One region of the Pseudoalteromonas aquimarina genome, then DNA from elsewhere that is predicted to be linked to it. Evidence: predicted binding sites of a transcription regulator. Region 1 holds the regulator's gene; the other holds the start of a gene.
What was found. The regulator NrdR, encoded in region 1, represses ribonucleotide reductase genes. The targets are predictions, from matches to a motif close to AAACACNANATNTNGTGTTT.
Positions count from the first base shown of each region.

Region 1 (16,192 bases):
AGTCACAGTATCGCGATTTTGTGATGGATCAAGCGTCAGTGCTTGACCAAGCAAATACCATTACCTTACCTAAACTGGTTTTACAGTATGCAATTTCAAACAACACAACGGCAACAGTAAGTGCGCGCAAAGGGTATAACGGCGCTGGCGGTGCACTGGATTGGTATGCTGGTGAATATTACTACTACGATTCTGAATCGGTAAATACGTTTGAAGCGGGTGTACGTTCAAGCCTTAACAGTGGCAATATCAACCTAAGTGCAAACCTCTTCTATAACGACTATTCAGACTACCAAGCAACTGACTATAACCGTCGAATTTCTAATATTGATACTGTTACAACATTTGGTTTTGAAGCAGAGGCAAGCGCAATGCTAACTCAAGACTTTAAAGTAAATGCAGGCCTTGGCTTAATGCGCTCTGAAATTAAAGACTCCAGCCCTGAGTACGAACATGTTAACGGCAATGAACTAAGCTCAGCGCCAGGCATTACTGCTAACTTAGGCGCAAGTTACTGGCTAACCGATGCTTTATCGGCGCAAGCATCAATTAATTATGTCGATGAATATTATGGTGAAATCACTAATAGTGAAGAGCGTATGGCGGGTAATTATAGCGTTGCCCGTGTGTCGCTAAATTACGAACTGGAAAACTGGATTATTAATGCGTTTGTTAACAACCTGACAGATAAACAAGCGACAACAGTGTTTGAGCCTGCGGGCAGACGCTACCCTGATGGTTACGCAGCAATTATTGACCCACGCACAGTTGGTGGTTCGGTAACTTATCGCTTCTAATTTAGCTAACTGTCTATCCAAAGTTAATATTAGTTAAGCAAAAGGCCTCATAGTAATGAGGCCTTTTTTGTATCAACTGTGGTTTATGTTTACTGTAAATCGATTGGTGTCGACTCTTTTGCCTTACCTTGCATAATTGAGATTTCAACACGACGATTTCGGCGGCGCGACTCGTCATCTACATTTGGCTCTATCGGCCTTGTATCTGCTCGGCCAATCACCACCATACGGCCTTTATCAAACGACGGTGCTTTTTGCATTTCAGTTGCTACTGCAACCGCTCGTTTTGCTGATAAATCCCAGTTATTGGTATACAGCTCATTACTTACCTGAAAATCGTCAGTATGACCTGATACTGTGATTTCACCTGGTACATCATTAAGTAATACTGCGATTTCTTGAATAATTGGCTTAAATTGCGGTTGTAAAAACGCACTGCCCGATGGGAATGAGCCATTTTCACGAATGCGAATAATAATTTGCTGCCCTAATGATTCAAGTTCAATTGCACCATCAATAATTTGTTGTTCAAGTTGCTGCGCTATTTTCTTCAGCAGCTCATTAGTTTTTTCTTGTTGTGCTTCACTGGCAGTTTCTTTTGAGGTACTTGATGATTCACCACCGCGACGATTACCGCGTTGCTCTTGCCTACCACCGGCACTGTCTTCTTCACCCGCTTGAAACTCCAACATTTGCTGAGTCATTTCAACGGTTTGCTGTTGAATGGTTTCAATTGGTGTAGGGTCAGGCTTACCAGGGCGAAATTCCATAGCGATTACACTGGTACCCTTTGGAATGTCTTTTACTTCGATTTTGTTTTGTACACCAAATGCAAACTTCATCGAGCCAGCAATTTGCTTGAATTTCAACACATCCATTTCTGAAAACGCTAATAATAATACGAAGAAGCACATTAAAAGCGACATCAGATCAGCAAAGGTGCCCATCCAAGCCGGCAGTCCGGGGGGCGGGCATTTACATTCTTCAGCTTCGTCCGACATAACTTACCCCTCGGTATCTACTGCACGTTTAGATTCAGCTAGGTAGTTTTTCAAAATACCTTCAATTACTTTTGGGTTTTGTCCATCTTGAATACCTAAAATCGCATCTAAGATAAGTTTTTGGTTTAATGCTTCTTCATCCTTACGGTTTTCAAGTTTAGCTTGAATAGGAATGGCAATTACGTTGGCAAGGAACGCACCATACAGGGTTGTTAAAAGAGCTACCGCCATCGCAGGACCAATCGCTTTTGGGTCATCCATGTTAGATAACATCGCAACCAGACCAATCAAGGTACCAATCATGCCCATTGCAGGGGCAACGTCACCCAGTGCTTTAAATAAACCAGCGCCGGCTTCGTGCCTTGTGGTAGTAAGGCTGATGTCTTTTTGTAGTGTAGCACGTACCACATCTGCGTCGTGGCCATCTACCAACATATCAATGCCTTTACGCATAAATTGATTGGGAATTTCTGCTTCTTCAAGCGCTAAAAAGCCCCCTTTACGGGCTGCATCTGCAAGCTCTACTGATTTTTCGATTAACTCTTCTGGCGCTTCAATTTTAAACATAAAGGCTTTGCCAGCCACTTTACCTATGCCAAAAAATTGCCCCATCGTGTAGTTTGAAAGCACTACGAATAATGAACCACAAAATACAATTAATACTGATGGCACATCGACAAACATGCCAAGATCACCACCCATTACCATTGCCATCACAATGAAACCGACTGCGCCGACAATGCCTATAACCGTTGCTAAATCCACTTTGACTCCCAGTTGTAATGCTTATAAACCAAGTTTGGGTTTTAAAATTTGAGGCTCAATATGCTTACTCAAAGGTAAGATATCGTAACTATTATAATAATTTACTTTTATTTATCGGCAAGCGCTAGCAAAGTATTAGTGAAATTATTTTGCCTATTTAACAAGTTAAATTGAATTAGCGAGTCAATAACCATAAAATTAGGCCTCTTTATTTTAATTGCGTGACAGGTATCCCATGGCGAGCAAAAAACCCGAGAATTTAAGCTTTGAAGAAGCCATTTCTGAACTTTCTACCATAGTGAATGAAATGGAACGCGGTGACTTGCCACTGGAAACAGCGTTAAAGCACTTTGAACGCGGCATAGCATTAGCTTCTGTCTCATCAAGTAAACTTGAACAAGCGCAACAAAAGGTGCAAATCTTGATGGGCCAAAATGATTCGGCCCAACTCGTCGATTTTAACCAATAGGCTGTCAATTGAACTCTATTGAAACAATTATTTCTGCGTATTTACCACGTATAGAAAAAAATCTCAGCGAACTCACACCAAACACGCTCGAAAGTGACGAAAAACTCGTTGCAGCGTGTCGCTATAGCTTATTAAATGGCGGCAAGCGACTACGCCCAATTTTAGTGTATTTAACCGGTGAGCTATTCGCTGCTAAAGATGAAGATTTAGATCGCATCGCCTCTGCCATTGAATGTATTCATAGCTATTCATTGGTGCATGACGATTTACCCGCAATGGATGATGATGATTTACGCCGCGGCCGCCCCACTTGTCATATTGCATTTGATGAAGCGACCGCTATCTTAGTAGGTGATGCTCTACAATGCCTTGCGTTTGAAACCATAACCGAAGCGCCATTTGTAAGCACATCAGCACAAAACCAATTGAAAATTGTGCATACTTTGGCGAATGCATCTGGCTTAGTAGGCATGTGTGGCGGACAAGCCCTTGATATAGCTGCAACCGATTCAGTGATTTCCCTTGCACAACTGGAACGTGTTCATAAGCTAAAAACAGGGGCACTATTAAAGTCAGCAATTACTATGGGCGCACTTGCAGGTAATGCAAGTGAGATAGAAATTGCGGCGTTAGCGCGTTATGCTGAATCAATTGGCCTTGCCTTCCAAGTGCAAGATGACATTCTTGATATTGAAGGCGATACGCAGACGTTAGGCAAACCGCAAGGTTCAGACCTTGAAGCAAATAAAGCCACATACCCTGCACTACTGGGATTACAAGGCGCAAAAGAAAAAGCGCACTCGCTTGTGAACCAAGCAATTGATGCTTTGTCAGAAATAGACGCCGATACAGGTCGACTCAAAGCCATTGCAGAATATATAATTGCTAGAGATCACTGATCCCTAGTGCGCCAAATAACTTACAACAATAAATTGGCGACTTATTTTTAGGATAGAATTTAAAACATCATGACATTTGATAGTAGCAAGTATCCGTTATTAAGCTTAGCCAATACGCCGGAAGAACTGCGTGATATTCCGCAGCAAAACCTTGCTGAGCTCAGTAACGAACTGAGAGATTACTTACTTAATTCCGTTTCACAAAGCAGCGGCCACTTGGCATCTGGCTTAGGTACTGTTGAATTAACAGTTGCCCTGCATTATGTGTACAACACACCGTTTGACCGTTTAATTTGGGATGTTGGCCATCAGGCTTACCCACATAAAATTTTAACGGGTCGCCGTGAGCAAATGCACACCATTCGTCAAAAAGACGGCCTACACCCGTTCCCTTTCCGTGAAGAAAGCGAATACGACACATTCAGCGTTGGTCACTCAAGTACCTCAATTTCTGCTGCGCTTGGTATGGCACTTGCCGCAGAAAAAGAAGGCCAAGACCGTAAAGTTGTGGCGGTAATTGGTGATGGTGCTATGACTGCTGGTATGGCATTTGAAGCGATGAATCACGCAGGTGACTTAAACCCAGATATGCTGGTTATTTTGAACGACAATGAAATGTCGATTTCAGAAAACGTGGGCGCGCTTAACAACCACTTTGCACGTATTCTTTCAGGTAGTTTTTATACCAATATTCGCGAAGGCGGTAAAAAGTTACTTTCAGGCATGCCACCAGTAAAAGAGCTGGCAAGTCGTATGGAAGAGCACCTTAAAGGTATGGTAATTCCAGGCACCTTCTTTGAAGAGCTTGGCTTTAACTATATTGGCCCGATTGATGGCCACGACGTTGGCATGTTAACTGACACTCTTCGCAATATGCGTAACTTAAAAGGGCCTCAGCTGCTTCATGTTCGTACGCAAAAAGGTAAAGGCTACAAACCAGCGGAAGCTGATCCAATTGGCTACCACGGCGTACCAAAGTTTGACCCAAGTGAAACGAGCTTACCTAAGTCAAAACCAAGTGCACCGACTTTCTCAAAAGTATTTGGGGATTGGTTATGTGATATGGCAGCAAAAGACCCTAAACTAATGGCTATTACACCTGCCATGCGTGAAGGTTCAGGCATGGTACGCTTTTCAAAAGAATTCCCAAATCAGTATTACGATGCAGCAATCGCCGAGCAGCACGCTGTTACGCTTGGTGCAGGTTTAGCGTGTGAAGGGTTAACGCCTGTTGTCGCGATTTATTCGAGCTTTTTACAGCGTGGATACGATCAACTTATTCACGATGTCGCACTGCAAAACTTACCAGTGATGTTTGCCATTGACCGTGCAGGCCTTGTTGGTGCCGATGGTGAAACTCACCAAGGTGCTTACGACTTAAGCTTTATGCGCTGTATTCCAAATATGGTGATTATGGCGCCAAGTGATTTAGATGAATGTCGTCAAATGCTTTACACAGGTCATCTTCATCAAGGGCCAAGTGCCGTGCGCTATCCTCGTGGCAGTGCTGGCGAGTTATTACCAAATGACACCATGACAACACTTGAAATTGGTAAAGCCAAAGTCGTTCGTGAAGGCAAAGACACAGCTATTCTAAGTTTTGGTACTTTACTCGATGAAGCTAAGAAAGTTGCAGAAGAGCTTGATGCAACACTATTAGATATGCGCTTTGTTAAACCGCTTGATGGTGATGCAATTAAGCAACTGACTGAAACTCATAGCACACTAGTTACACTTGAAGATAATGCGCTAATGGGTGGTGCAGGCTCTGCGGTTAATGAATTTGTTATGGCTGAAAAGTTAAATATTCCTGTGCTTAACTTAGGCCTACCAGATGTGTTTATTAAACATGGTACGCAACAAGAGATGCATGCGGAGCTTGGCTTAGATGCCAACGGTATTGCACAAAGTATCAAAGACTACCTTTCTAAGTAGCCTATCTTATTAGAGTTCAGGTTTCAGAAACTTTCTGAAATCTGAATTCTTAATCCTGACACTCAACAATTTTAAATTTCTGAAATATGTAGCTTAGCTTGCTCAGTTTCAAGCAGCATTTCTAGCTGACTCGCAATGCGTTCACTGTCTTCAAATTCAAATGCATCTATATTATCTGAAAAGCTAAAATAGGCCACACTGCCCGGTTTTTTCGCCTTCGCTTTTTGCAGCGCAATGTCCGCAATTTTAATTGAAGTTTCCCAGCTAATAATTTGCCCACCCAGTAATGGAAGTGGATAAAACGCCCAGCCCACAGAGCCTGTTAATTTGGCTTTGCGGCCATCAGGCATCACAAACTCTTGCTCTGCAAGTTGGTGACTAATACTGCGCGCAAACTGATGCACAGCCCCTTTTTGCATGTCTCTGAGTAGAATAAGAAACTCATCGCCACTCCAGCGAACAACATAGTCGGCACCAAGCACTTGCTCAGTTAGCATCGAGGCAATTTGCTGCAAACAGTTATCACCAGCGAAAGAGCCAAACACATCATTCACATGGCTAAATTTATCTAAATTCAAAATCAGTAACGCCATACATTTACCCTGAATTTCAAGGCTTTCGCGGTTACTTTGGAAATGTTCGATATCTTTTGGCAGCTGGTCAAACAAGAAGCGACGGCTGCGAAGACCGGTCAATTCATCTGAGTGACTGACCAGTTTTAACCGATCATTTGCTTCATTAAGCTGCTCGTTCGCTGAGATAAGGGCTTGGGTACGCGTCTCAACTAAACGCTCTAGTTCTTCTTGCTTACGGCGCTCTTGATTGCGATAGAACAGAAACACAATATACAGAGCAAGAATAAACGACATGACTACGATTAAACGAAACACCACGGTTTCATCAAACGCTTTTGGAATGATGAGCGTTTGCGAAATGGTATCGGCGCTACTCCAATCTTGCGCTGGACGCTTTGCTTGTAACTCAAATACAAACTTACCAGCAGGTAAATTCGCATAGTTTGCTTCGCGACTGTTATTTGCTTCACGCCACGCACCATCAAGGCCAACCAAACGATAACGGAAATCGATATTCGACGCCGACTGATAATTTATTGCGGTATAACCGAGCGTTAGATTTCGCTCTTGGGTTTTGAGTGTCAAAGTATCCATTTCTGGCACTGGGTAAACATGTTGTTCACCACTATTATCGGCAGTTACGGTTTCAATAATCGGCCTAATGTCACTTTCGCTAAAAAGGCGGATATTCGTTGGAATTTCAACTAACCCCGATTTACTCGGATACCATAAACTCGAATCTAGTGATGCAATCGCCCCGAGTGCATAACCTGAACAACATTGACTGGTTTTGCCATCAAGTTGTTTATTGTATGGCGAAATAACTTGTTCTACTTGCAGTGAATGGGCGTTCTCTTCAAATTGTTTTACCGGCATACGGTAAACGCCTTTGCTGGTACTGACCCATAAATGTTGTAAAGCCTCGTCAAAATACAAACTTAAAATAGGGCCATACGGTAAACCATTTGAAACATCTAATTGACGCCAAACACGCTTATCACTGCGGTAAAAAAGACCGTTATTCTGGGTTGCAACAAACAATTTATTTTCAACTGGCAAAATAAAACTGATATGCGATTCTGCAAGGGCACTGCCCATTGCTAAACGTTCAATGCCACGCTCATTGAAAAAGTAAGCGCCGCGTGAAGTGCCTAAATAGCCATTACCATTTTGTTCATTGATAAAGGTGATATATTTGCTATCAAGAAACGAGTTATAAACAAACGAGCGAAGGCCATTAAATGCGAGGCGATACAAACCTCTGTCAGTCGCAATCCATAAACCGCCTTGTTCTGCACTTTCGATTGCAAACACCGCTGTAGAACGAAGTGCCGCAGCATCGAGTTTACGAAGCTCTTTATTATCGTAGACAAAAGCACCTCGGTTGGTGGCTATAAATAAACGCCCGCCTTGAAAATGCAAGTCATGTACAGTTAAACCGCCCAATTTGGCAGCAGCGATTTCAAGCGTAAACTTGTCTTTATCATCGAGATAACCAATGCCGCTGCTAGTAGCAAGCCACAGCTGATTATCTTGACCAAACTTTAGTGTGGTGACTGGCTGATTTAATCCTTTGCTGTCACGGTGACGTTTCACTTGGCTTGGACGCGCTTGCCATAAACCTTCCGTTAAACTAGCGAGCCAAATGTTATCGTCTTGGTCACGGAAAATATCTGAAAACCAGATGGTTTGTTCAAGATCAGATGGCTCAATCCATTGCCAAATACCACTGCTATCGCGATACAGCAAGCGTCCTTTGGTTGAGACCCACAGCGACCCATCCGAGTCATACATAAACTTATATACTGTGGCGTTATTTGCATAGGGCAATGAAAAAGGTCTTAACTCTTGGTCAATATCTAAAAAGTAAGCGCCCACTTCCGATGCAATAAACAAATCACCCTCAAGCCAAGCCATATCATACAGTACTGACTGGGCTAAGCGTTGTGGCAGTGAAATACGCTCTGTGATTTCAAAACGGATTTTACCAGTTGTGGCATTTGCCAAACTTTGTAAACGAAGCAAAAAGCGATCGTTAATCAACCAAATACCATCTGGCGAAAGTGCCATTTTGCGCACTTCACCAATCAGTTTTACTAACGCGTTACGTTTATTGCTGAAGTTATTATTGGTGTCGCTCACACCCAGCAGTTGAGAGATGGTATTGAGTTTTTTGTTGGAGTACAGATAAAGGCTGTTTGATGCAATCCAGATACGACCGTTGTTATCTTGTACAATATCGCGAACTGGACCATTTAAGCTAAAGCGTTCAAAGCTAAGCTCACTTGGGCTAAATTTTACGAGCCCATTGTCAGTACCAATCCACAGAAAACCATCGTTGTCGAGCAATAAGCTGTTAATTGCATTACTGGGAAGAAAGTCACTGTTGTTAACATTGAAATTGGTGAAGCGGTTACCGTCAAAACGGCTTAAACCAAACTGAGAGCCAATCCATAAATAGCCCTGCTGGTCTTGTACAATATTTTTAAGTGATTGTGATGCAAGTCCGTGCTGAATATGCCACTGCTTAACCACATAATCATCAAGCGATGCGTAGGCAAATTTAAAGGTACTTAAAAGTACTAAGGTTAATAACAGTATTAAGCGAAACAGCACGGTTTATCTCATTATTAAATTAGCCCGTAATAAAGCACTAACTGTAAGCACCCTAGGGAAAATATTCCAGCTAGAATATCGTCCACCATAATGCCAAAGCCACCTTTTACGTGTTTATCGAGCAACTTGATCGGCCAAGGTTTAACAATATCGAAAAAGCGGAATAAGATAAAGCCAACCAGCAAGGTTTGCCAAGAAATAGCCGCGCCAATCATGGTGATATAAAACCCAGCAACCTCATCCCAGACAATGGAGGGATGATCATGAACGCCAGCATCGCGACTTGCCACATCGCAAAACCAAATACCAATGCCACAAATTGCAACAGCCACAATCAACTGCAACCAAAGAGGCGACATCATCGTTAGTAAAATAAAAGGGATTGCTGCAAACGTACCGAATGTACCTGGTGCTTTAGGTGCAAGGCCTAAACCAAAACCTAGTGCACAAAAATGCGAAAACTTTTTTAAATTAAATTGTGCCACGCACACTCCTATTACTCTGCATTAAAATGCTCAAAACCACCCTGTTCAAGAGCGAAAGGCTTACCATTTAATGTTAATTCTACTTTGCCTGTGTAATTTGTAATTTGGCCAACACAACTTATTGCAACACCATATTGTTTAAGCGTCATTTCAACGGTGGTTCTGTGCTCTTCTGGCACGGTGAACAACAATTGATATTCATCACCATAAGCTAATGCATAATTAAGCGCAGCTTCAAGTGGCAACACTTCTTTAACCGTTGCAGCCAGCGGAATATTTTCAGCAAACAGTTTTGCGCCCACACCTGACATCTGACAAATGTGACCAATATCGGCAATTAAACCATCCGAAATATCAATACAGCTAGTTGCTTTGCCACGTAACATTTGCCCTGCTGCCACTTGTGGCGTTGGGTAATCAAATGCTTTATTGGCATCATTGAATTGCTGCTCAGTAAGCGATACCTTGCCATACTTGCTATCAATGGCAAGCCCTGCATCACCAAGTGTGCCAGTAACAAAAATCCAGTCACCATTTTTTGCACCACTTCGCGTCAGCGCGCAGCCATTTGGCACGAAACCTTTAGCACAAATACTAATCGTCAACGGGCCTTGCGTAGTGTCACCACCAACAATTTGCACATTGTAGTACTCAGCAATTTCATGCATTCCCTGCGTGAATTGCTCAAGCCATTGAGCCTCTGCTTTTGGCAAGGTAAGCGCCACAGAAATCCACGCAGGCTCAGCTCCCATAGCAGCGAGATCACTAAGGTTTACGGCAAGTGCACGATAACCAAGTGCTTTTGGGTCAATATCTTTAAAGAAATGAACCCCTTCAACAAGGGTATCGGTGGTTACTGCCAACTGGCAGTTTTCTGGCACATTAATTAGCGCCGCATCATCACCAATACTTAGTGACACATCCTTGCGTGCGACACCGCGCCCTTTGAAAAAGTGAGAGATTAATTCAAATTCTTGCATGCACAAAAAAGCCGGCCTAAAGCCGGCTCTCCAATTATTTTTTTCTAAGCTGATTTTGGGTCTTGTCTAGCACCCCATTAACAAACTTATGGCTATCTTCAGCGGCAAATAATTTTGCCAGCTCAATACCTTCGTTGATAGCAACTTTGTAAGGTACGTCTTCACGGAACTTAAGTTCATAACAAGATAGACGCAAAATCGCTTTTTCGATTAAATCGATGTCGTCAAAAGGACGATCTAAATGCGGCGTAACAGCCTCATCTAGCGCCTTATGATTTACCGCAACACCACGCGCTAAGTCTTTAAAGTAATCAACGTCAATTTTGCTTACATCGTTTTCAACAAGCATTTGTTGTTCGATATCTGCAACCGGATTACCGCTTACTTGCCATGAATAAATTGCTTGTAACGCCAGTTTACGGGCTTTACGTCTAGCTGCTGGTTTCATTAAGTACCCTTAAATTTGTTCTAACAGGTTAACCATTTCAAGTGCGCCAAGTGCAGCTTCGCCGCCTTTGTTGCCCATTTTGGTGCCTGCACGCTCAATCGCTTGTTCGATGTTTTCAGTTGTTAAAACACCAAACGCTACAGGAATATCATAGTCTAGCGATACACTTGCTAGGCCTTTATTTGACTCGTTAGCAACTAAGTCAAAGTGCGGTGTACCACCGCGGATAATCACACCAAGTGAAATGATTGCATCGAATTCTTTCTTTGCTGCGATGCGCTTTGCTGCTAAAGGAAGCTCTACAGCACCCGGTACATAAACAACGGTAATATCGTCATCGTTTACGTTACCAATACGCTTTAAGGTATCAACTGCACCATCAAGTAAGCTTTTACCAATGAAATCGTTAAAGCGAGAAATAACGATAGCAAACTTTTTCCCTTGAGCGTTTAATTTACCTTCAATCACTTTCATTTTATGCCCTTCTCTTTGGCTAATTCATTTATCGCGCAATCGCAAAGGCGCGGATTTTATCATACTAAATTAAATTTTTTTAGGCTTATTTTTAAGCTTATTTCGGCTCAACGTATTCAACAACTTCAAGACCAAAACCTGAAATTGCATGATACTTTTTCGGCATGCTCATTAAGCGCATTTTATGAATGCCTAAATCAGCCAAAATTTGTGAACCAACACCTACAGTACGCGAGGTGCCTTGGAACTTACGCACACTTGGGCTTTCACCTTTGTCTTGCGCTTCAAACGCTTTAAATAACGCTTCTAAATCTTCTGGATTTTCGTGTCTTGCTAAAATAACTAACACGCCTTCATTTTCGGCAATGTACTTCATCGCGCCTGAAAGCGTCCAGCTGCGATCAGATGCGCGATCTGAAAGCAAGATATCATTAAACGTACTTTGTAAGTGAACACGTACTAAGGTTGCATCGTTCTCTTTAACGTCACCCTTTTTCATCGCATAGTGAAGCTCACCGTCAATAGTGTCTTTGTAGGTGATTAAATCAAACTCACCGTGCTCTGTAGGTAGCTTACATTCAGCAACACGTTCAATAGTGGCTTCATTTAAGTTGCGGTACTCAATTAAATCAGCAATGGTGCCCATTTTTAAACCGTGCTCTTTAGCAAATACTTCTAAGTCTGGACGACGCGCCATGGTGCCATCTGGATTTAGAATTTCGACAATTACTGACGATGGCTCACAACCTGCTAATCGCGCTAAATCACAACCCGCTTCAGTGTGTCCTGCACGGGTTAAAACACCACCTGGCTGCGCCATAATTGGGAAAATATGACCCGGCTGTACAATATCTTCAGGCACTGCACCTTTTGCCACAGCCGCTTGCACTGTGCGTGCGCGATCTGCTGCTGAAATACCCGTTGTTACACCTTTTGCCGCTTCAATCGACATCGTAAAATTAGTCGAAAACTGTGCACCATTATTGCTTACCATCAGCGGTAAATTAAGCTGCTGACAACGCTCTTGTGTAAGCGTTAAACAAATCAAACCACGGCCGTGAGTCGCCATAAAGTTAATTGCATCGGCACTAATGTGCTCAGATGCCATAATTAAATCGCCTTCATTTTCACGGTCTTCGTCATCCATCAGAATGACCATTTTACCTTGGCGGATATCTTCAATAATTTCTGCTGCAGTGTGTAAGCTCATTTTGTTACCTTTGCTTGCGACTGGTTATCGATTCATAAAGCCAGCTTGCGCTAGAAGCTCATGAGTGAGAGTGCTTGTCGGTTTTGATTCTTGTTGTGGCATCAGTAATTGCTCTAAATAACGAGCAAGTTGATCCACTTCTAAATTCACTTTGCTACCTACTTTAAAGCCACGAATAGTGGTTTCGCCTGCAGTGTGAGGCACAATAGTTAGCTTAAATTCATTGCTGTTTATTTCGTTTACAGTAAGGCTAATCCCATCAATACATACAGAACCTTTATACGGGATGTATTTGACTAGATGTGAAGGTGCACTCAGCCAGTACTCAGTAGCACGTGCATTAGGTTCAATACGGGTGACGGTTGCAATACCATCAATGTGACCCGAAACTAAATGCCCGCCCAAACGCGACTGCGGCATTAAGGCTTTTTCAAGGTTAACCGTTTGTCCAACTTGGTAGCTTTCAAAGTTGGTGAGAGATAGGGTTTCTTTTGACACATCAGCAACATAACCTTGCCCGGTTAATGCAATCACGGTTAAACATACGCCGTTAGTTGCGATGCTATCACCTAATTTAACGTCGCCTAAATCCAGTTTGCCTGAGTTAATAGTAACGCGCATATCACCTGCAATCATTTCAATTGCAGCAACAGTACCCGTTGCTTCTATAATGCCTGTAAACATATTAATTTCTTTTTACCAATGCATGCAGGCAAATATCCTGCCCTACATGTTTAAGGGTTTTAATTTCAAGTTCAGGAACTTGAGACATGGCGTCAAACGCAGGCAAATTAATTAAACTTTTGCTGGTATGACCCATTAATTTAGGCGCCATAAATAGCACAAGCTCATCCACTAAATTCGCTTCAAACATTTTGCCTGCCAGTGTCGCACCTGCTTCTAGCAACACTAAGTTAATACTACGCTCAGCTAGCATTGCCATTAATGCGGGTAAATCAACTTTGCTATTGTTATCTTTCACCACAACTTGTTCAACAAAATGCGGCCAAGTGTGTGAATTATCAAGTGTTGTACGTGCAATAATTATTTTAGATTGTTGCTGAAATAACGCGAGGTCGGGTGTTAAACGATTTTGCGAATCAATAATCACGCGTATTGGCTGGCGAGGACTGTGTTTTGCATCATGCTCATCAAGTTCATCAAAGCGCACATTTAATTTCGCGTTATCGATGATCACAGTATCGGCGCCCGACAGCACTGCACAGCTTTCGGCGCGTAATGCTTGTACAACACGGCGCGATTCACTGGAGGTAATCCACTTACTTTCGCCATTATGCAAAGCAGTTTTGCCATCTAGGCTGGCTGCAAGCTTACAGCGCACATACGGCAAGTTAGCACGCATGCGTTTTAAAAAGCCTAAATTGAGTGCTTCTGCTTCATCGTTTAGTAAGCCAAAATCGGTTTCGATTCCGGCATCTTCGAGTATTTTTAAACCACGACCTGCGACTTCTGGGTTTGGATCAACCATAGCAGCAACTACGCGGCTAACACCCGCATTAATTAGGCCTTCAGCACATGGCGGCGTGCGACCATAGTGTGAACACGGCTCAAGCGTAACATACGCGGTTGCGCCTTTGGCATTGTCACCTGCCATTTTAAGCGCATGCACCTCAGCATGAGGGCCACCCGCTTGAATATGGAAACCTTCTCCAATAATCTGGTCATCTTTTACAATCACACATCCCACATTCGGGTTAGGTGTTGTGGTGAAACGACCACGTTTGGCAAGTTCGATAGCACGTGACATAAAAAAATGGTCACGTTCAGAAAAACGACTATCTAACATCTAATTATTCACCCAAACGCGCGATTTCTTCGCCAAATTCTTTAATATCTTCAAATGAGCGATATACGGAAGCAAAGCGCACATAGGCCACTTTATCGAGTTTTTTCAGCGCTTCCATAATAAACTCGCCAACCGTTTTACTGGCGACTTCACGTTCGCCCGTCGCACGCAGTTGTGATTTTATTTGATGCACCACTTCTTCTACTTGTTCGGTGCTAACAGGGCGTTTTTCGAGTGCACGGCGTAAACCATTGCGAAGTTTGTCTTCATTAAAGGGCTCGCGGCTGCCATCTTGCTTAATTACATGGGGCATCACCAGTTCCGCGCCTTCAAAAGTAGTAAAACGTTCGTGACATTCATTGCATTCGCGACGACGACGCACCTGATGACCACCACCCACTAAACGCGAGTCTATTACCTTAGTGTCATTAGCTGTACAAAATGGACAATGCATAAACAATTCCCGAAATAAAAAAGGCCGCAAAAAAGCGGCCTTATCATAACATGTTAACTATGAGAAAACATTATGCGTAAACAGGGTGTTTCGCACAAATTGCTTTAACTTTCTCACGAACTTCGTCTTGTACTTTAGTATCTTCGATGTTGTCTAGAACATCACAGATCCAACCTGTTAACTCTTTCGCTTCTGCTTCTTTAAAGCCACGACGCGTGATAGCAGGTGAACCAATACGTAGACCTGATGTTACAAACGGAGAACGTGGGTCGTTAGGTACTGAGTTTTTGTTAACTGTAATGTATGCATTACCTAGCGCTGCGTCAGCATCTTTACCTGTGATATCTTTGTTGATTAGATCAAGTAAGAATAGGTGGTTGTCTGTTTTACCAGAAACAACGTCGTAGCCGCGTGCTTTGAATACTTCTACCATAGCTTGTGCGTTCTTAACAACTTGTGTTTGGTATGCTTTGAACTCAGGCTCTAGTGCTTCTTTAAATGCAACCGCTTTAGCAGCGATAACGTGACATAGAGGACCACCTTGGCCACCTGGGAATACCGCAGAGTTTAACTTTTTGTAAATCTCTTCGTCGCCACAGTTAGACACGATTAGACCACCACGAGGACCCGCTAATGTTTTGTGCGTAGTTGTAGTAACAACGTGTGCAAATGGTACTGGGCTTGGGTAAACGCCAGCAGCAACAAGGCCTGCAACGTGTGCCATATCAACTAGTAGGTAAGCACCTACTTTGTCAGCGATTTCACGGAACTTAGCCCAATCAACAATACCTGAGTATGCTGAGAAACCACCGATGATCATTTTTGGTTTGTGCTCTAGTGCTAGCGCTTCAACTTGTGCGTAGTCGATTTCGCCTGTTTCTTCATTTAGGCCGTACTGAACTGCGTTGTACGTTTTACCTGAGAAGTTTACGTGTGAACCGTGAGTTAGGTGACCGCCGTGTGCAAGGCTCATACCTAAAACTGTGTCGCCCGGCTGAAGTAACGCTTGGAATACAGCTGCGTTAGCTTGCGAACCTGCGTGCGGTTGTACGTTTGCGTAGTCAGTGCCAAATAATTCGTTTGCGCGATCAATTGCTAATTGCTCAACAACATCAACGTGCTCACAACCACCGTAGTAACGCTTGTAAGGGTAACCTTCCGCGTATTTGTTAGTTAACTGAGAACCTTGTGCTTCAAGTACACGCGGGCTACAGTAGTTTTCAGACGCGATAAGTTCGATGTGCTCTTCTTGACGCTGCTTTTCTTTTTCCATTGCG
Region 1 covers NZ_JBMMUG010000006.1:22,961-39,152, forward strand. The annotation lists gene AAEU29_RS15275 (TonB-dependent receptor) at 1-797, shown strand, start outside; gene AAEU29_RS15280 (flagellar motor protein MotB) at 887-1,798, opposite strand; gene pomA (flagellar motor protein PomA) at 1,802-2,563, opposite strand; gene xseB (exodeoxyribonuclease VII small subunit) at 2,799-3,032, shown strand; gene ispA ((2E,6E)-farnesyl diphosphate synthase) at 3,059-3,931, shown strand; gene dxs (1-deoxy-D-xylulose-5-phosphate synthase) at 4,001-5,866, shown strand; gene AAEU29_RS15305 (diguanylate cyclase domain-containing protein) at 5,938-9,057, opposite strand; gene AAEU29_RS15310 (phosphatidylglycerophosphatase A family protein) at 9,072-9,542, opposite strand; gene thiL (thiamine-phosphate kinase) at 9,554-10,522, opposite strand; gene nusB (transcription antitermination factor NusB) at 10,557-10,970, opposite strand; gene ribH (6,7-dimethyl-8-ribityllumazine synthase) at 10,980-11,444, opposite strand; gene ribBA (bifunctional 3,4-dihydroxy-2-butanone-4-phosphate synthase/GTP cyclohydrolase II) at 11,542-12,654, opposite strand; gene AAEU29_RS15335 (riboflavin synthase) at 12,679-13,338, opposite strand; gene ribD (bifunctional diaminohydroxyphosphoribosylaminopyrimidine deaminase/5-amino-6-(5-phosphoribosylamino)uracil reductase RibD) at 13,340-14,461, opposite strand; gene nrdR (transcriptional regulator NrdR) at 14,466-14,915, opposite strand; gene glyA (serine hydroxymethyltransferase) at 14,986-16,192, opposite strand, start outside.

Region 2 (16,192 bases), on a different contig from region 1:
TAACGCATTTTTCTTAATAGTCGAACTAGGTTTTGTAAAAAGAAAAATAGTATGAAAGCCATTCGAACTTACGTTTATTTATTAATCTCATTATTAAGTGTTTCAGCTTACTCAGATAACACAAATCCAATTACCTTAAATTCCCATTGCCCACCAAGTTTTGAAAAAACCAACGAGGGTTGCAAGCTTGTTAGCCTTTATCAATTTTACGACTCACTCAATAATCAAGGGGTAGGTGGCACGCAAACCTCATTGCCATCATATCGCGATGGTTTTTCACCAGAACAAATTGATTTAGGCCGCTATTTATTTTTTGATCCGCTGTTATCTAAAAATCAAAAGCAAAGTTGCGCTTCATGTCATCAACCTCAGTTAGGCTTTTCAGATGGTCTCGCTAGAAGTGTTGGTACCAACGGTGATTTACTGAAACGCAGTGCGCCAACTCTTTGGAATGTCGCATTTTTAAAACGATTTTTTTGGGATGCACGGGCAAATTCTTTAGAAGAGCAAGCCAAAGGGCCACTTTTTGATAATCATGAAATGGCGAATGATGAAACCTCCTTGTTAGCTGCTTTAAATGCAAATCAAACTTATCGTGCGTTATTTAAAACTGCGTTTAATTCAGCCGAGAATATTAGTTTAGATCAGGTTGTTACATCGTTAAGTGCATTTCAGTCCTCGTTAATTTCATTAAATTCTCGCTATGACCATTATGTACATGGCGACCACAACGCTTTGTCTGAAGAAGAAATACAAGGTATGAACGTCTTTCGCTCTTTTGTCGCAAGATGTGCAGAGTGCCACACACCACCACTTTTTACTAATCAACAAGTTGCTGTAATTGGTGTAGATGAACCTGAAGGCCTTGAATTTGATATAGGCGCTGAAAAAACGTTTAACAATGCAAAGGTAAAAGGCGGATTTAAAGTCCCAACACTTCGCAATATTACGAAAACAGCTCCTTATATGCATTCAGGACGTTTTAGCTCGCTGCGTGATGCAGTTGAATTTTACACCTTAGGTCGTGGTCACGCAGTAAAAGATCAGCCTTTGTATCTTCATTGGCATATTTGGGAGCCGAATTTACGCGATGAAGAAATCGATCAAATAGTGGCATTTTTAGGTGCCTTAGAAGATCAAACATTAACGCCTAAAACTCCAAAGCGTGTGCCATCAGGATTAACACCCATAACGCATTTTCAGACAACAAATGAATCCGCATTAGCAGAATAAAAATAGGACAAACATATGAAAAAAAGTAATTTTTTGTGGGCTGTAGCCCTAATATCAGCCTTTGCTGCAGGTAGTTATTATAATCAACAAAATCAGCCGATTAAAATTAGTAACAGCCAAACAGGTGCAAGTTACCAAGGGACTAACAGCGGCGTTGAAAGCACTAAAAAATCAGCGGTTATAAAACAACAGTTTAATGGTGAGGTACATGTTGTAAATCAGGGCGAGTCAATTATGGCGGCGGTTAAATTGGCGCAGCCCGGCGACACTATTCAAGTGATGCCAGGAACTTACAATGAAACGGTATACATTGATAAGGACAGTATTCGCATTTTAGGTGTCATTAAACAGGGGCAATGGCCGACGATGCATGGTAATGGCGAGCTTAATGATGCGATTTTATATTCTGGCAATAATATCGTTGTCGAAAATATGAAAATAACCAAGTACAAAGGTAATGGCATTATGGGCCAAGCCGGAAATAACTTTGAAATTCGTAATAATTTAATTGTTGATACAGGTGTTTACGGTATTTTCCCACAGTTAGGTAAAAACGGCATCGTAGAGTACAACATTATTTCAGGTATTGAAGATGCGGCTATTTATGTTGGCATGAGCGACAACATTCATGTTGCACATAATCATGTGTTTTCTAATGTTGCTGGCATTGAAATTGAAAATTCCCGTCATGCCATTGTTGAAAACAATTTAGTGTATGACAACACGGGTGGAATTTTGGCATTTGTCACACCCGGCTTACCAATTAAAACAACCTATGATGTGATTATTCGAAACAACTTCGTTCACAATAATAACCATAAAAACTTTGGTGCACCGGGCAGTACTGTTGCGGGTATTCCACCAGGCACAGGCATTTTAGTAATGGCTGCGGATGATGTAATCATCGAAGATAATGTGATTACTGATAATAAAACCGCAGGCATTTTAATTACGGATCATCATCACGCCGCTAACATCACAATTGATCCTGAATCTGAGCCAAATGCGGATCGTGTGTCTATTTTAAATAACACAATGGTAAACAATGGTTACGATACTATCGATGAAGTGAAAGCGCTTGCGTTAACTGAATTTAAATCAGGCAGTATCGAAATTGTACGTGTTGGCGGAAGTAAAGACAGCTGTATTATCAATCGCCATCAGTACATCACAGTGGGCGTTGATGATTTTGCCGAGTGCAATTATACCAATACCGATGATGTAATTAGTTATATTTTGGATGAACCGGTACCAGCTCGTAAAATTGAAGGTAAAGATCAAGGAAAGATTGCTTATTTAGGGGTGTGCACTGGATGCCATGCTTACACAGGGCAGTTAATTGGCCCGCCAATTAAAGACATTCAATCAATTTATCAAGGTAATCCAGAGGCGCTTGCAAGTTATATTGCAAAACCATTTAAAAAACGTCCAACGTTTCCTGAAATGCCACCGCAGAATTATTTACCAGAGGAAACAAGGTTAGCAGTTGCAGAATATGTATTAAGTTTAAAGAATTAAAAAAAGGGCGTTATTACGCCCTTTATTTTTAATGATACGACTTAAAAATAAACGCGCATACCTAGTTGGATATTACGACCAGGTAATGGCGCAATTTCTTTGATAAATGACGTATGACTAAATGCTAATTCATCCGTTAAGTTTTGCACCTTGGCAAATATATACGAGTCAGCATTAAGTACATCTAAATTATATTTAGCTGCAATATCGAATAAGGTGTAGCTTTGTGTATGGCTTTCATGTGCACCCAGTTTATTTTGTTCAAAGTAATGGGTTGCTGAGAAATTTAACTGCAGAGAATGCCAGTCATATTCTGCTTCAAAGCCAAGTTTGTTTTGTGGGAAGCGCGGTAAATAATCAGATGTGTCTTTCACATCGTTACGAATATGATCACCCATCACTTTAAGCATTAAGTCACTATTAACTTGGTAGTGAACATCAAATTCAATCCCGTATAAATCAACATCTGCATATTGATAATGGAAAACACGTGTTGCTTCGTCTTCATCATGGCCATGTGATAAGTATTCTTCCATTGAAAGCATTTCATCATGGTGTGAATCGATTACTAAACCGGTATCTTGTTGGAAGTAGAAATTATCAATCTGGTTATAAAAAGCATTAATGGTGTAACCAAAATCACCGTTAAATTTACGCAAGGTTAAATCAAGGTTATTTGATGTTTCTTGCTCTATGTTCTCAGGTTCAAAATGGATTTCGCCTTCTTCGATTTCATAGCCTAAACCGAGATCATACGTCCCTGTTGCAATGTGTAAACCATTTGAAAGTAGTTCAGCTGCGCTTGGTGCACGCTCTGAATGACCAAGTGACAGTGAGATTGAATGACCATCTTGGAAATTCCAAATACTCCCGGCTGATAAACTGATGCTATCGAATTCACCTAGATAGGCAAACTCTTCACCTTCATGATGTTCTTCTTCATGAGCGTGATCATCATGTCCTGCTTCCATATGAATTTCAGGTGCATCAATTTCAGTAGTTTCAAAACGGCCACCTAATTCGAAACGAAAATCACCGATTGATTTCTCTTCTAAAAGGAATAGGGCATGTTGTGTGGTGTCACTGTTTGGCGTAAATGCTTCTTCGCCATCTGCACCGTAGTCTGAATCATAATAGTGATAACCAATAACGCCGTGCCAACCGAGTAAGTTGTGCTCAGCAGTTGCACGTAACTCTTTAGATTGATTGGTGAAAACTGTTCCTTCAACACCACCTTCAATTTCTGCATGGCGATAATCAGTGTAACCAAGTTTTAAATCAATTCGCTCAATCAGCTCGTCGTGGAAACTATATGTTAGATTTGCTTGATAGCGGTCTTGTGTTAAACGTGCAAATACATCGCCGTGCTCTTCATGTTCAGCTTCTTCTTCATGATTATCATGTTCTTCCTCGTCATGAGCATGATCATGCCCTTCATGTGAATGCCCAGGAATACCGTAATCAGACTCTAATTTACCGTAAGACACACCAACTACTAGGTGTTCATTTACATAGCTTGTGCCTAAATTAAACGCAGTTGTATCAATAAAACTGTTTTCAATTGAATCAATGTGCTCTTCTTCGTGTGCTTCACCTTCATGATCTTCTTCATGTTCATCATGATGCGCTTCAAATTCAGGAACTGTAGTATCTTCGGTTTTACGCTTTAAACCATCAAGATGAAAATTAAAGCCATTGTCACCACCGTTCAAAATAAACGCAGTAGTATTTCCTTCGTTTACAGTATCGTGTTTGAACTCAACAGCCCCCTCTAACGATTCGTAATTGCTAGTCGGAATACGGCTATCTACTACATTTACAACGCCACCGATAGCACCTGAACCATATAATAAAGTTGCAGGGCCTCTAAGCACTTCGATTTGATCAGCACTTAAACTTTCATTGGTATTGGCATGATCAGGGCCTACACGTGAGGCATCACTGCTTTCTAAACCGTTTTGCATGATACGAACGCGTGGACCATCTAAACCACGAATAACGGGCGAAGATGAAACAGGACCAAAATAAGTTTGGTTAACCCCAGGAAGTTTGTTTAGGGTTTCACCTAGCGTATTAGAAGATTGATCTTTTAATTCATCGCCTGAAATTACAGTGACAGGAGAAGTCATTTCTAAATTGCTTTTATGTAGTGCTGATGCGTAAACAGTAATTGCTTCGATTGATGATTTTTCAAGTACGAGATTGATAGTTTGCTCGGCGTTTTCAACATCTATTCGCTTATCGAGAAAGCCATCTTTACTAAAGTGCAATTGGCTATTTGCATCAAGATCAATGCGGTAATTACCAGCATTATCTGTGATAACTTGCTTTTCTTTACCGTGAACATGCACAGCAACGCCAGCGATAGGGTTACCTTGTTGATCTTTTAATTGACCAGAAATAGGAGCGGCTTGAGACGCAATTGGAAATATTACACTTACAACAGCTAAGTTAATGAGAGATTTTTTCATAAACAATACTTCAGAAAACTACGGGAAATTCATGTTATGTGATACTGTAACATTAAATTGTACGGTTTTAAATAAATTGTTATAACATTACATATGATATTTGTAATGAATTGCAAATAAATGACAATAGGGCAGGTATTTTAAGAAAGATAATACGTTTTATAGAAACTAAAACTTAGGTATATCAATTTCAATATCATTAGTAGGGGTAGCACAGCAAAGTAATATTTCGCCCTTTCTCACAAAGGCTAAAGGTTCTTGCTGATATTCCACATCACCACTAATTAGCTTGCAACGGCATGCACCACAAAACCCTTCACGACAGTGAAATTGCGGTTCAATATTATTGTTTTCTAAGAAGGTAAGAAGATTTGGCTGATCAGAGTCAAAATCAAGACTCTGATCAGTATTAGCAATGGTGACTTTGCTCATTAAAGATCGAAATCACCAAAGTCTGATGCATCAACTTCTGCGTCAATTTGGCCAACAAGATATGAACTGATTTCAGCTTCTTGCGGAGCAACTTGAACGTTATCTGACACAAGCCAAGCGTTAATCCATGGAATTGGATTCGAACTTGTTTCAAAAAGGGTTGGTAAGCCAACAGCTGCCATACGTACATTTGTAATATACTCAACATACTGGCAAAGAATATCTTTGTTTAAGCCAATCATTGAACCGTCTTTAAATAGGTATTCAGCCCATTCTTTTTCTTGTTCAGCAGCTTTCTTAAACATTGCGATTGATTCTTCACGACATTGTGCTGCCACTATGGCCATTTCAGGATCATCATCACCTTCTTGCATAATATTAAGAATGTGCTGTGTGCCTGATAAATGAAGTGCTTCATCACGCGCAATAAGCTTGATAATTTTCGCGTTACCTTCCATTAATTCACGTTCAGCAAACGCGAATGAACATGCAAAACTTACATAGAAACGAATCGCTTCTAAGATGTTTACTGACATGATGCAAAGGTAAAGTTTCTTTTTAAGATCAAATAAGTTTACGCGAACTTCTTCACCATTGATTTGGTGTTTACCTTCGCCAAGCTCATTGTAAATAGTCGTTAAACGAATTAATTCGTCATAGTAACGTGTTACTTCTTCTGCACGTTCTGCGATCTTATCGTTAGTTACGATATCGTCAAAAATAAGCTCAGGTTGCTTTGTAACGTTACGAATAATGTGCGTGTATGAACGGCTGTGAATGGTTTCACTAAATGCCCAAGTTTCAATCCATGTTTCAAGTTCAGGAATTGACACGATTGGCAATAATGCCACATTTGGCGAACGACCTTGCACACTATCAAGTAATGTTTGGTATTTTAAGTTACTTAAGAAAATGTGCTTTTCATGCTCTGGTAATGTTTCAAAGTCAATGCGGTCTTTACTCACATCAACTTCTTCTGGGCGCCAGAAAAATGAAAGCTGTTTTTCGATTAACTTTTCAAAAATAGGGTGTTTTTGTTGATCGTAGCGCGAAACATTGACAGTTTGTCCAAAGAACATAGGTTCTTTTAATTGGTCGTTATGCTCGCGACTAAATGTAGAATACGACATAGTTATTTTTACTCTAGAGAAAACAAACTAACGGGCAAAGTGTGCAAACTTTGCCCGTTGTGGATTAGATTTTACACGCGCCGCCTGCACAGCCATCATCTTCAGGCTCTGGCTTAAGTTCATCCTGAGAATCCGATGCACCATCACGGGTGTTATGGTAGTAAAGTGTTTTAACACCAAGTTTGTATGCAGTCAGTAAATCTTTAAGCAGTAGCTTCATTGGTACTTTACCGCCTTCAAACTTACTTGGGTCATAGTTTGTGTTTGCAGAGATTGTTTGGTCAATAAATTTCTGCATAATACCAACTAATTGAAGGTAACCATCATTGCTTGGAATATCCCAAAGCAGTTCGTAAGCATCTTGCAGGCGTTCATATTCAGGAACAACTTGCTTCAGAATACCATCTTTACTGGCTTTAACGCTGATATGACCACGTGGTGGCTCAATACCATTTGTAGCGTTAGAAATTTGTGATGAAGTTTCTGACGGCATTAACGCAGATAATGTCGAGTTACGCATACCATGCTTAACAATGCTCTCACGAAGACCATCCCAATCTAGGTGTAATTGTTCATCACAAATTGCATCAAGATCTTTCTTGTAGGTATCAATTGGCATAATACCTTGCGCATACGTTGTCTCATTAAACTTAGGACAAGCACCTTTTTCTTTCGCAAGTTCATTTGATGCTTTCATCAAATAGTATTGAATTGCTTCAAAAGTACGGTGCGTAAGCGCATTTGCAGAACCATCTGAATATTTAACACCGTTTTTCGCAAGGTAATAAGCGTAGTTAATTACACCAATACCTAATGTACGACGACCCATAGTTGCATTGTATGCAGCAGGAACTGGATAATCTTGATAATCAAGTAAGTTATCAAGTGCACGTACAGCTAGTTCAGCTAATTCGTCTAATTCATCAAGTGTTTTAATTGCACCTAAGTTGAACGCAGAAAGCGTACAAAGAGCGATTTCACCTTCTTCGTCCATCACGTGTTTTAATGGCTTAGTCGGAAGCGCAATCTCTAAACACAGGTTAGACTGGCGAATTGGCGCTACTTTTGAATCAAACGGGCTGTGTGTATTTGTGTGGTCTACGTTTTGTAGATAAATACGGCCTGTGCTAGCACGCTCTTGTGCAAACATAGAGAACAGCTCAATCGCTTTAATGCGTTTTTTACGAATTGACTGGTCTTGTTCATATTGTAGATACAGACGTTCAAACTCTTCTTGATCTTCAAAGAAAGCGTCGTATAGGCCAGGCACATCAGATGGGCTGAATAGGGTAATGTAATCGTCTTTAATTAAACGTGAATACATTACTTTGTTAAATTGCACACCATAATCTAAATGACGAACACGGTTATCATCAACACCACGGTTATTTTTAAGTACAAGAAGGTTTTCTACTTCTAAATGCCAAAGTGGGTAGAATAGGGTTGCAGCACCACCACGCACACCACCTTGAGAACAGCTTTTTACCGCTGTTTGGAAGTGCTTGTAAAACGGAATACACCCTGTGTGGAATGCTTCACCATTTCTAATTGGGCTACCTAGCGCGCGAATTCGACCTGCATTAATACCAATACCTGCACGTTGACTGACATACTTAACAATTGAAGATGAAGTAGCATTGATTGAATCAAGGCTGTCGTCACATTCAATTAGTACACATGAACTGAATTGACGGGTAGGCGTACGCACACCAGCCATAATCGGTGTTGGTAATGAAATTTTAAACGTCGATGTCGCATCATAAAAACGCTTAACATACTCCAGACGTGTTGATTTCGGGTATTTCGAGAATAAACACGCTGCAACTAGAATATAGAGAAACTGTGCGCTTTCATAAATTTCGCCAGATACTCGGTTTTGCACCAAGTATTTACCTTCCAATTGTTTTACAGCGGCATAACTAAACGTTAAATCACGACCATGGTCGATATACGCATCAAGTTCGTCGATTTCTTGTTGGCTATAATCAGCAAGTAAATGTGGATCGTATTTATTCATTTCGACCATCTTAACCATATGATCATAAAGCGTCGGTGGCTCAAAGCGACCATAAGCTTTCTTTCTCAAATGGAAAATCGCTAAACGTGCAGCGAGATATTGATAGTCTGGTGTTTCTTTAGAAATAAGATCTGCAGCTGCTTTGATGATCGTCTCATGAATATCTTCAGTACGAATACCATCATAGAACTGGATATGTGATTTTAATTCTACTTGTGAAACAGAAACGTTATTTAGGCCTTCTGCTGCCCATGCAATAACGCGGTGAATTTTGTCTAGGTCAAGCGGTTCCTTGCGACCGTCACGTTTACTGACTGAAAGCTCTTGGTTCATAGTTATGCCTGCAAATTCCTTCAAACGAGCAAATAATTTTTATTATGTCGAAATTGTTTAGTTGGACTTTTGTCCTATTATTTAGCGCACGGCTCAGGCGAAATCATCAATGTGAGCTTTTTGTGCTCAGCTACTAGATATGGTGTCGCCTTCACAGATGATCACAAGATAGAGGGGTCTTGATCATTTTTCAAGGCCTAAAAAAGCGAGAAAATTAGTGATCAAATTTTTACTAACTTGCGTGTTAGCATCCACTAACGTGTTAAGCAAAGTATGTTTAGTCTATGTAAAAAAACAACGAAAAAATGACGATAAAAAAAAATATTTAAAATTTATTTGTTGCAAATTTACAAGATATTGTTTTTGGGTCCATCAACAAAATAACCACAATATATAGTGGTTATTTTTTATCAGAGCAACTAGATATATGGTTAAGCAATAACCAAGGGGTCTTGAAAGATAGGTCAAATTGCCAGCTAGAAACAGCATTGCCATTGAGGTAACCCCAAAGCGCTGCGACTGATTTCATACCAGCAGAATTGGCAGCGATTATATCCCGTTCATCATCACCAATATAAATACATTGGTGTGGTTCAACATTCATTAAACGACAACTATGCAATAAAGGATCAGCATGCGGCTTTGCTTTTTCAAGTGTATCGCCAGACACAATATTTTGGCATAGATTAAACTCAGGAATTTGTGCCACTAATGGTTCAGTTAAATGTGCTGGCTTATTAGTGACGATAGACCAAGGTATTTGTTGTCTATCAAGGTGTGCAATTAATTCCTTTATACCGTCATAAAAACGGCTTTTGTGCCAAAGGTGTTGTTTATAAAATTCAAGAAACATTTGTTTAAGCGTCTCTTGTTTATTTTTAGATAAACGATGCCATTGCTCTCCAAAACCAAGCTTAAGAAGGGCAATGGTGCCATTAGATGCTTGGCTACGATAACAATCAGCACTGACTATATTTTTATTATGTTTAGCTAATACGTAATTTAAAGCAGCACCTAAATCATCCGCACTATCGATTAAGGTGCCATCAAGATCAAAAAGGACTGCTTGATACATATTTATTTAAGCCAACTTTTCGAAATGGATCATGTAATTGACTGATACATCGTTGGTTAAGCTATAGGTTTGACCAAGAGGGTTATAACTAAGACCTTTCATAATACGTGCTTTTAAGCCGTACTTTTCAGCCCAAGTAATTAACGTTGCTGGCTTGATAAACTTGTCGTGATCATGAGTACCCTTAGGGACGATTTTAAGTAAATGTTCCGCGCCTACAATTGCGAATAAATACCCTTTGAGTGTTTTATTAAGCGTAGACATAAATACATGCCCACCCGGTTTTACAAGCGTTGCGAGTGAAGCGATTACCGATTCAGGATCCGGTACGTGTTCAAGCATTTCCATACAGGTAACAACATCAAATTGCTGAGGGTGCTCGGCTGCAAAATCTTCAGCTGTTACCTTTTTATAATTAAGGGTAACACCCACTTCTAAGGCATGAAGCTTTGCAACATTTAGCGGTTCTTCACCCATATCAATTCCGGTTACATTGCCACCAAGTTTAGCCATACTCTCAGCTAGAATGCCGCCACCACAGCCGACATCTAATACATTTTTTGAAAACACACCTTGGCTGTGTAAATTAATGAAATCTAATCTAAGCGGGTTAATTTCATGTAGTGGTTTAAATTCACCATTAAGGTCCCACCATCGGTCGGCCATGGCTTCAAACTTTGCAATTTCACTTGCATCGACATTTTGTTGAACGGTCATAAAAAGCATCCAGAGTGATTTGAGGGCATTATAAAGGGATTTTTTATAAAAAGACTACCGCTTACAACCTGTAAATAATGATTTTTTGTGTTAGCATGCTTCGGTTATAAAAATAATAACTGAATTAATAGTCGATTGAAGGAAGAGAAATCGGATGACAGATCTCGCCAATGAAATCCTTCCAATCAATATTGAAGATGAATTAAAAAATTCATACCTCGATTACGCTATGAGTGTAATTGTAGGGCGTGCGCTACCTGATGTACGTGATGGTTTAAAGCCTGTTCATCGCCGCGTACTTTTCGCAATGAACGAACTCAATAATGATTGGAACAAACCTTATAAAAAGTCTGCACGTGTTGTAGGTGACGTAATCGGTAAATACCACCCTCATGGTGATAGTGCTGTTTACGATACGATAGTACGTATGGCTCAGCCGTTCTCACTTCGTTATTTATTAGTTGATGGTCAAGGTAACTTCGGTTCTGTAGATGGTGATAGTGCCGCTGCAATGCGTTATACCGAAGTACGTATGGCTAAAATGGCACATCAATTATTAGCGGACCTTGAAAAAGAAACGGTTGATTACGTTGATAACTATGATGGTACGGAAAAAATTCCAGCTGTTTTACCAACGCGCGTACCTAACTTACTCGTAAATGGTGCCTCTGGTATTGCAGTAGGTATGGCGACGAACATCCCGCCGCATAACCTATCAGAAGTTATTAACGGCTGTTTAGCGGTTATTGAAAACCCAGAAATTCAAATTGATGAGCTTATTGAATACATTCCAGGCCCTGACTTCCCAACTGCGGGTATTATCAGCGGTAAAAAAGGTATTGAACAAGCTTACAAAACAGGCCGTGGTAAAGTTTACATTCGTGCCAAAGCGGAAGTTCAAGTTAACGAAAAAACGGGCAAAGAAACAATCATTGTTCACGAAATCCCATACCAAGTTAACAAAGCCCGTTTAATTGAGAAAATTGCTGAACTTGTAAAAGACAAGAAAATTGAAGGCATTAGTGCACTACGTGACGAATCTGATAAAGACGGTATGCGTATTGTTATCGAAATTAAGCGCGGTGAAGTAGGCGAAGTTGTTCTAAACAACCTTTATGCACAAACACAAATGCAAACGGTGTTTGGTATGAATATGGTTGCGCTAGATAATGGCCAACCTAAACTACTTAACCTAAAAGAAATGCTTGAAGCATTTGTTACACACCGTCGTGAAGTTGTAACGCGTCGTACCGTATTCGACTTACGTAAAGCACGTGACAGAGCGCATACGCTTGAAGGTTTAGCAATCGCGCTTGCGAATATCGATCCTATTATCGAAGTAATTCGTCGTTCTCAAACCCGTGAAGAAGCAAAAGTTGCACTACTTTCTCGTAGCTGGGAGCTTGGTAACGTTAAAGGCATGCTTGAAAAAGCAGGTGAAGATGATGTTGCTCGTCCAGAATGGCTCGCTGCTGATTTGGGTATTCGCGATGGCCAATACTATTTATCAGAAGCGCAAGCAAATGCAATTTTAGACCTACGTTTACATAAACTAACTGGTTTAGAACACGAGAAAATCTTAAATGAATATAAAGAGCTATTAGAGCTTATTGCTGAGCTACTTTATATCCTTTCAACACCTGAGCGTTTAATGGAAGTTATTCGTGAAGAGCTAGTTGAAATTAAAGATAACTTTGGTGATGAGCGCCGCACTGAAATTACTGCAGCTGCGCACGATATTAGTCTTGAAGACTTAATCACTGAAGAAGACGTTGTGGTAACACTTTCACACGAAGGTTACGTTAAGTATCAACCGCTTTCTGATTACGAAGCGCAGCGTCGTGGCGGTAAAGGTAAGTCTGCAACTAAAATGAAAGATGAAGACTTCATTGAACGTTTATTAGTTGCAAACACACACGATACGATTTTATGTTTCTCAACATCAGGTCGTTTATATTGGCTTAAAGTGTACCAGTTACCACTTGCAAGCCGCGCCGCGCGTGGTAAGCCTATTGTTAACTTACTACCACTTGAAGCAGATGAGCGTATTACAACGATCTTACCTGTACGTCAGTACGAAGAAGATAAGTATGTATTAATGGCAACTGCTAACGGTACAGTTAAGAAAACACCACTTACAGCATACAGCCGTCAGCGTGCATCAGGCATTATTGCAATCAACTTAAATGACGGCGATAGCTTAATCGGTGCAGATATCACTGATGGTACAAACGACATCATGCTATTTACCGATCATGGTAAAGTAGTACGCTTTAACGAAAAGCAGCGTGACTCTGAAACTGGAGAAGTGAAAATTGACCCAGAAACAGGTGAAGAGCTATTAGCACTTCGTCCTATGGGTCGTACTGCAACTGGTGTACGTGGTATTAAGATGCCAGATGATGTGAAAGTTGTTTCATTAATTGTGCCTAAGAATGATGGTGCAATTTTAACTATCACTGAAAATGGTTACGGTAAGCGTACAGTACTTGAAGATTACCCAGCGAAGAGTCGTGCAACACAAGGTGTTGTATCGATCAAAGTATCTGAGCGTAATGGTAAAGTAGTTGGCGCGGTACAAGTTGAAGATAATGATGAAATTATGATTATCTCAAACAAAGGTACATTAGTACGTACACGCGTTAATGAAGTATCTACCGTAGGTCGTAATACACAAGGTGTGATTTTAATTCGAACCGCAGATGATGAGCAGGTTGTAGGATTACAGCGCATTGATGAAATTGAAGAGTCACAATTCCCTGGAGAAGACAGTGAAGATGAAGCAATTTCAACAGAAAATAGCGAAACACCTAACACAGATGAAAATAATTCAGAGCAACCAGCTGAATAGAAAAAATATTCATCTTTCTCATGCGGTAATTTGAAAATGAATCAGTTACAGTATGAACAATGTTAAAAGCGGCTAACAGCCGCTTTTTTATTTTCTAAGTTATGTACAAAAGAGGTTTTGGGAATGAGTGTATATAATTTTTGTGCAGGGCCGGCAAGTTTGCCCAAAGAAGTACTCGAAAAAGCGCAAAAAGAATTTCTTAATTGGCAGGGGCTAGGTGTTAATGTGATGGAAATCAGCCATCGCAGTGCTGAATTTATTGCCCTTGCTGAACAAAGTGAACGCGATTTACGCGATCTAATGAACATATCTGACGACTATGCTGTGTTATTTATGCACGGTGGTGGTCGAGGTCAATTTGCTGCAGTTCCACAAAACTTACATTTACCTGATAAACCTGCGGTGTATATCAATACAGGTATTTGGTCTGATGGTGCTTATAGCGAAGCGCTTAAATTTACCCAAGCTATCGAACTTAATGTTCGCAATGACGAAAATGGTCAATTTAATTGCTTGAAACCAGAGCAATGGGCACTACCACAAGATGCGTCATACATTCACTATTGCCCGAATGAAACAATTGATGGTATTGAAATTTTCGATACCGTTAAACATGAAGCACCGATTGTCGCGGATATGTCTTCCAATATTCTTTCACGTGAAATCGATGTAGATCAGTTTGATTTGATCTATGCGGGCGCACAAAAAAATATTGGTCCTTCAGGTCTTGCCATTGTGATTGTGAAAAAATCACTGCTTTCACGTGAAGGCACAGAAAAACCAAGCATTTTCGATTACGCCTTAGAAGCGAAAAAAGAAAGCATGTATAACACGCCACCAACGTATTCTTGGTACTTAGCTGCTGAAGTTTTTAAATGGCTCAAAGCGCAAGGCGGTGTAGCAGCGATAGAACAAGTTAATATCGAAAAGGCAGCGCTACTTTACGATTTTATTGATAACAGTCAGTTTTATAAAAATACTGTGGCAAGTGATTTTCGTTCACGTATGAATGTACCATTTTGGCTCAATGATGAGTCATTAAATGAAGCATTTTTGGCCCAGTCGAAACAAGCTGGTTTGCTCGCGCTTGAAGGTCATCGCATGGTAGGTGGTATGCGAGCGAGTATTTATAATGCAATGCCAATCGAAGGCATAAAAGCACTTGTTGATTTTATGCATAAATTCGAAAAGGAGCACAGTTAATGGAACAATTACATTTAAAAGCAATTAAGCGTGTAAATGGTGAAGTAACATTACCTGGTTCAAAAAGCTTATCTAACCGCATTTTATTACTGGCAGCGCTGTGCGAAGGTACAACGCAAGTAGAAAACTTGCTTGATAGTGACGATATTCGCCATATGCTTAAAGCCCTTGGTGATATGGGGATTGACGTTTCACTAAATTCTGACAAAACAGTTGCACAAGTAACTGGTAATGGTGGAATTTTTAAAACCCCTAAAGAGCCACTTTTCCTTGGAAATGCTGGTACTGCATTTCGTCCATTAACAGCGGTATTAGCAACGTCACAAGGCGAATTTGAATTAATCGGTGAACCTCGCATGGAAGAAAGACCTATTGGTCATCTTGTCGATGCGTTACATACTTTAGATGCAGATGTTGAATATCTAAAAAATAAAGATTATCCACCGCTTAAAATTTCAGGTAAGCAATTAGCTGGCGGTAAAGTTGAGATAGATGGCAGTATTTCAAGTCAATTTTTAACTGCATTGTTAATGGCTGCTCCTTTGTTTTCGAATGATACTGAAATTAGCATTAAAGGCGAGCTTGTCTCTAAGCCATATATTGATATTACCTTAGGCGTGATGGCTAAATTTGGCATTACTGTAGATAACCATAATTATCAAACGTTTGTGGTTAAAGGTAATCAGCAATACCAATCACCAGGGCGCATAATGGTGGAAGGTGATGCTTCTAGTGCGTCATATTTTGTTGCAGCAGCTGCGATTAACGGTGGCACAATCCGTATTAATGGTGTCGGCGCTGCAAGTGTTCAAGGTGATATTGGTTTTGCAAAAGTAATGGAGCAGGTGGGTGCAAACATCGAATGGCATGATGATTACTTAATTGTCAATAAAGGTGAATTAAATGGCGTTGATATTGATGCTAATGCAATTCCTGATGCAGCTATGACACTCGCCACTGTTGCTCTTTTTGCAAAGGGAAAAACTGCTATTCGAAATATCTATAATTGGCGTGTAAAAGAAACAGACAGGCTGTATGCGATGGCAACGGAACTTAGAAAGCTTGGTGCTGACGTTGTTGAAGGGCATGATTTTATCGAAGTTACGCCAACCGAGAATATTCAACTTGCCGAAATTGACACGTATGACGATCACCGTATTGCCATGTGTTTTTCCATGGTTGCTGTTGGTGGTCACGATATCATCATAAATG
Region 2 covers NZ_JBMMUG010000001.1:620,873-637,064, reverse strand. The annotation lists gene AAEU29_RS02915 (cytochrome-c peroxidase) at 52-1,233, shown strand; gene AAEU29_RS02910 (parallel beta-helix domain-containing protein) at 1,249-2,751, shown strand; gene AAEU29_RS02905 (TonB-dependent receptor) at 2,793-5,222, opposite strand; gene yfaE (class I ribonucleotide reductase maintenance protein YfaE) at 5,391-5,654, opposite strand; gene nrdB (class Ia ribonucleoside-diphosphate reductase subunit beta) at 5,654-6,784, opposite strand; gene nrdA (class 1a ribonucleoside-diphosphate reductase subunit alpha) at 6,849-9,134, opposite strand; gene AAEU29_RS02885 (HAD family hydrolase) at 9,535-10,209, opposite strand; gene ubiG (bifunctional 2-polyprenyl-6-hydroxyphenol methylase/3-demethylubiquinol 3-O-methyltransferase UbiG) at 10,216-10,926, opposite strand; gene gyrA (DNA gyrase subunit A) at 11,081-13,777, shown strand; gene serC (3-phosphoserine/phosphohydroxythreonine transaminase) at 13,901-14,980, shown strand; gene aroA (3-phosphoshikimate 1-carboxyvinyltransferase) at 14,980-16,192, shown strand, end outside.
Region 2: nrdA (class 1a ribonucleoside-diphosphate reductase subunit alpha) is a predicted target of NrdR. The motif match lies at 9,263-9,282, and genes of this name have one in related genera.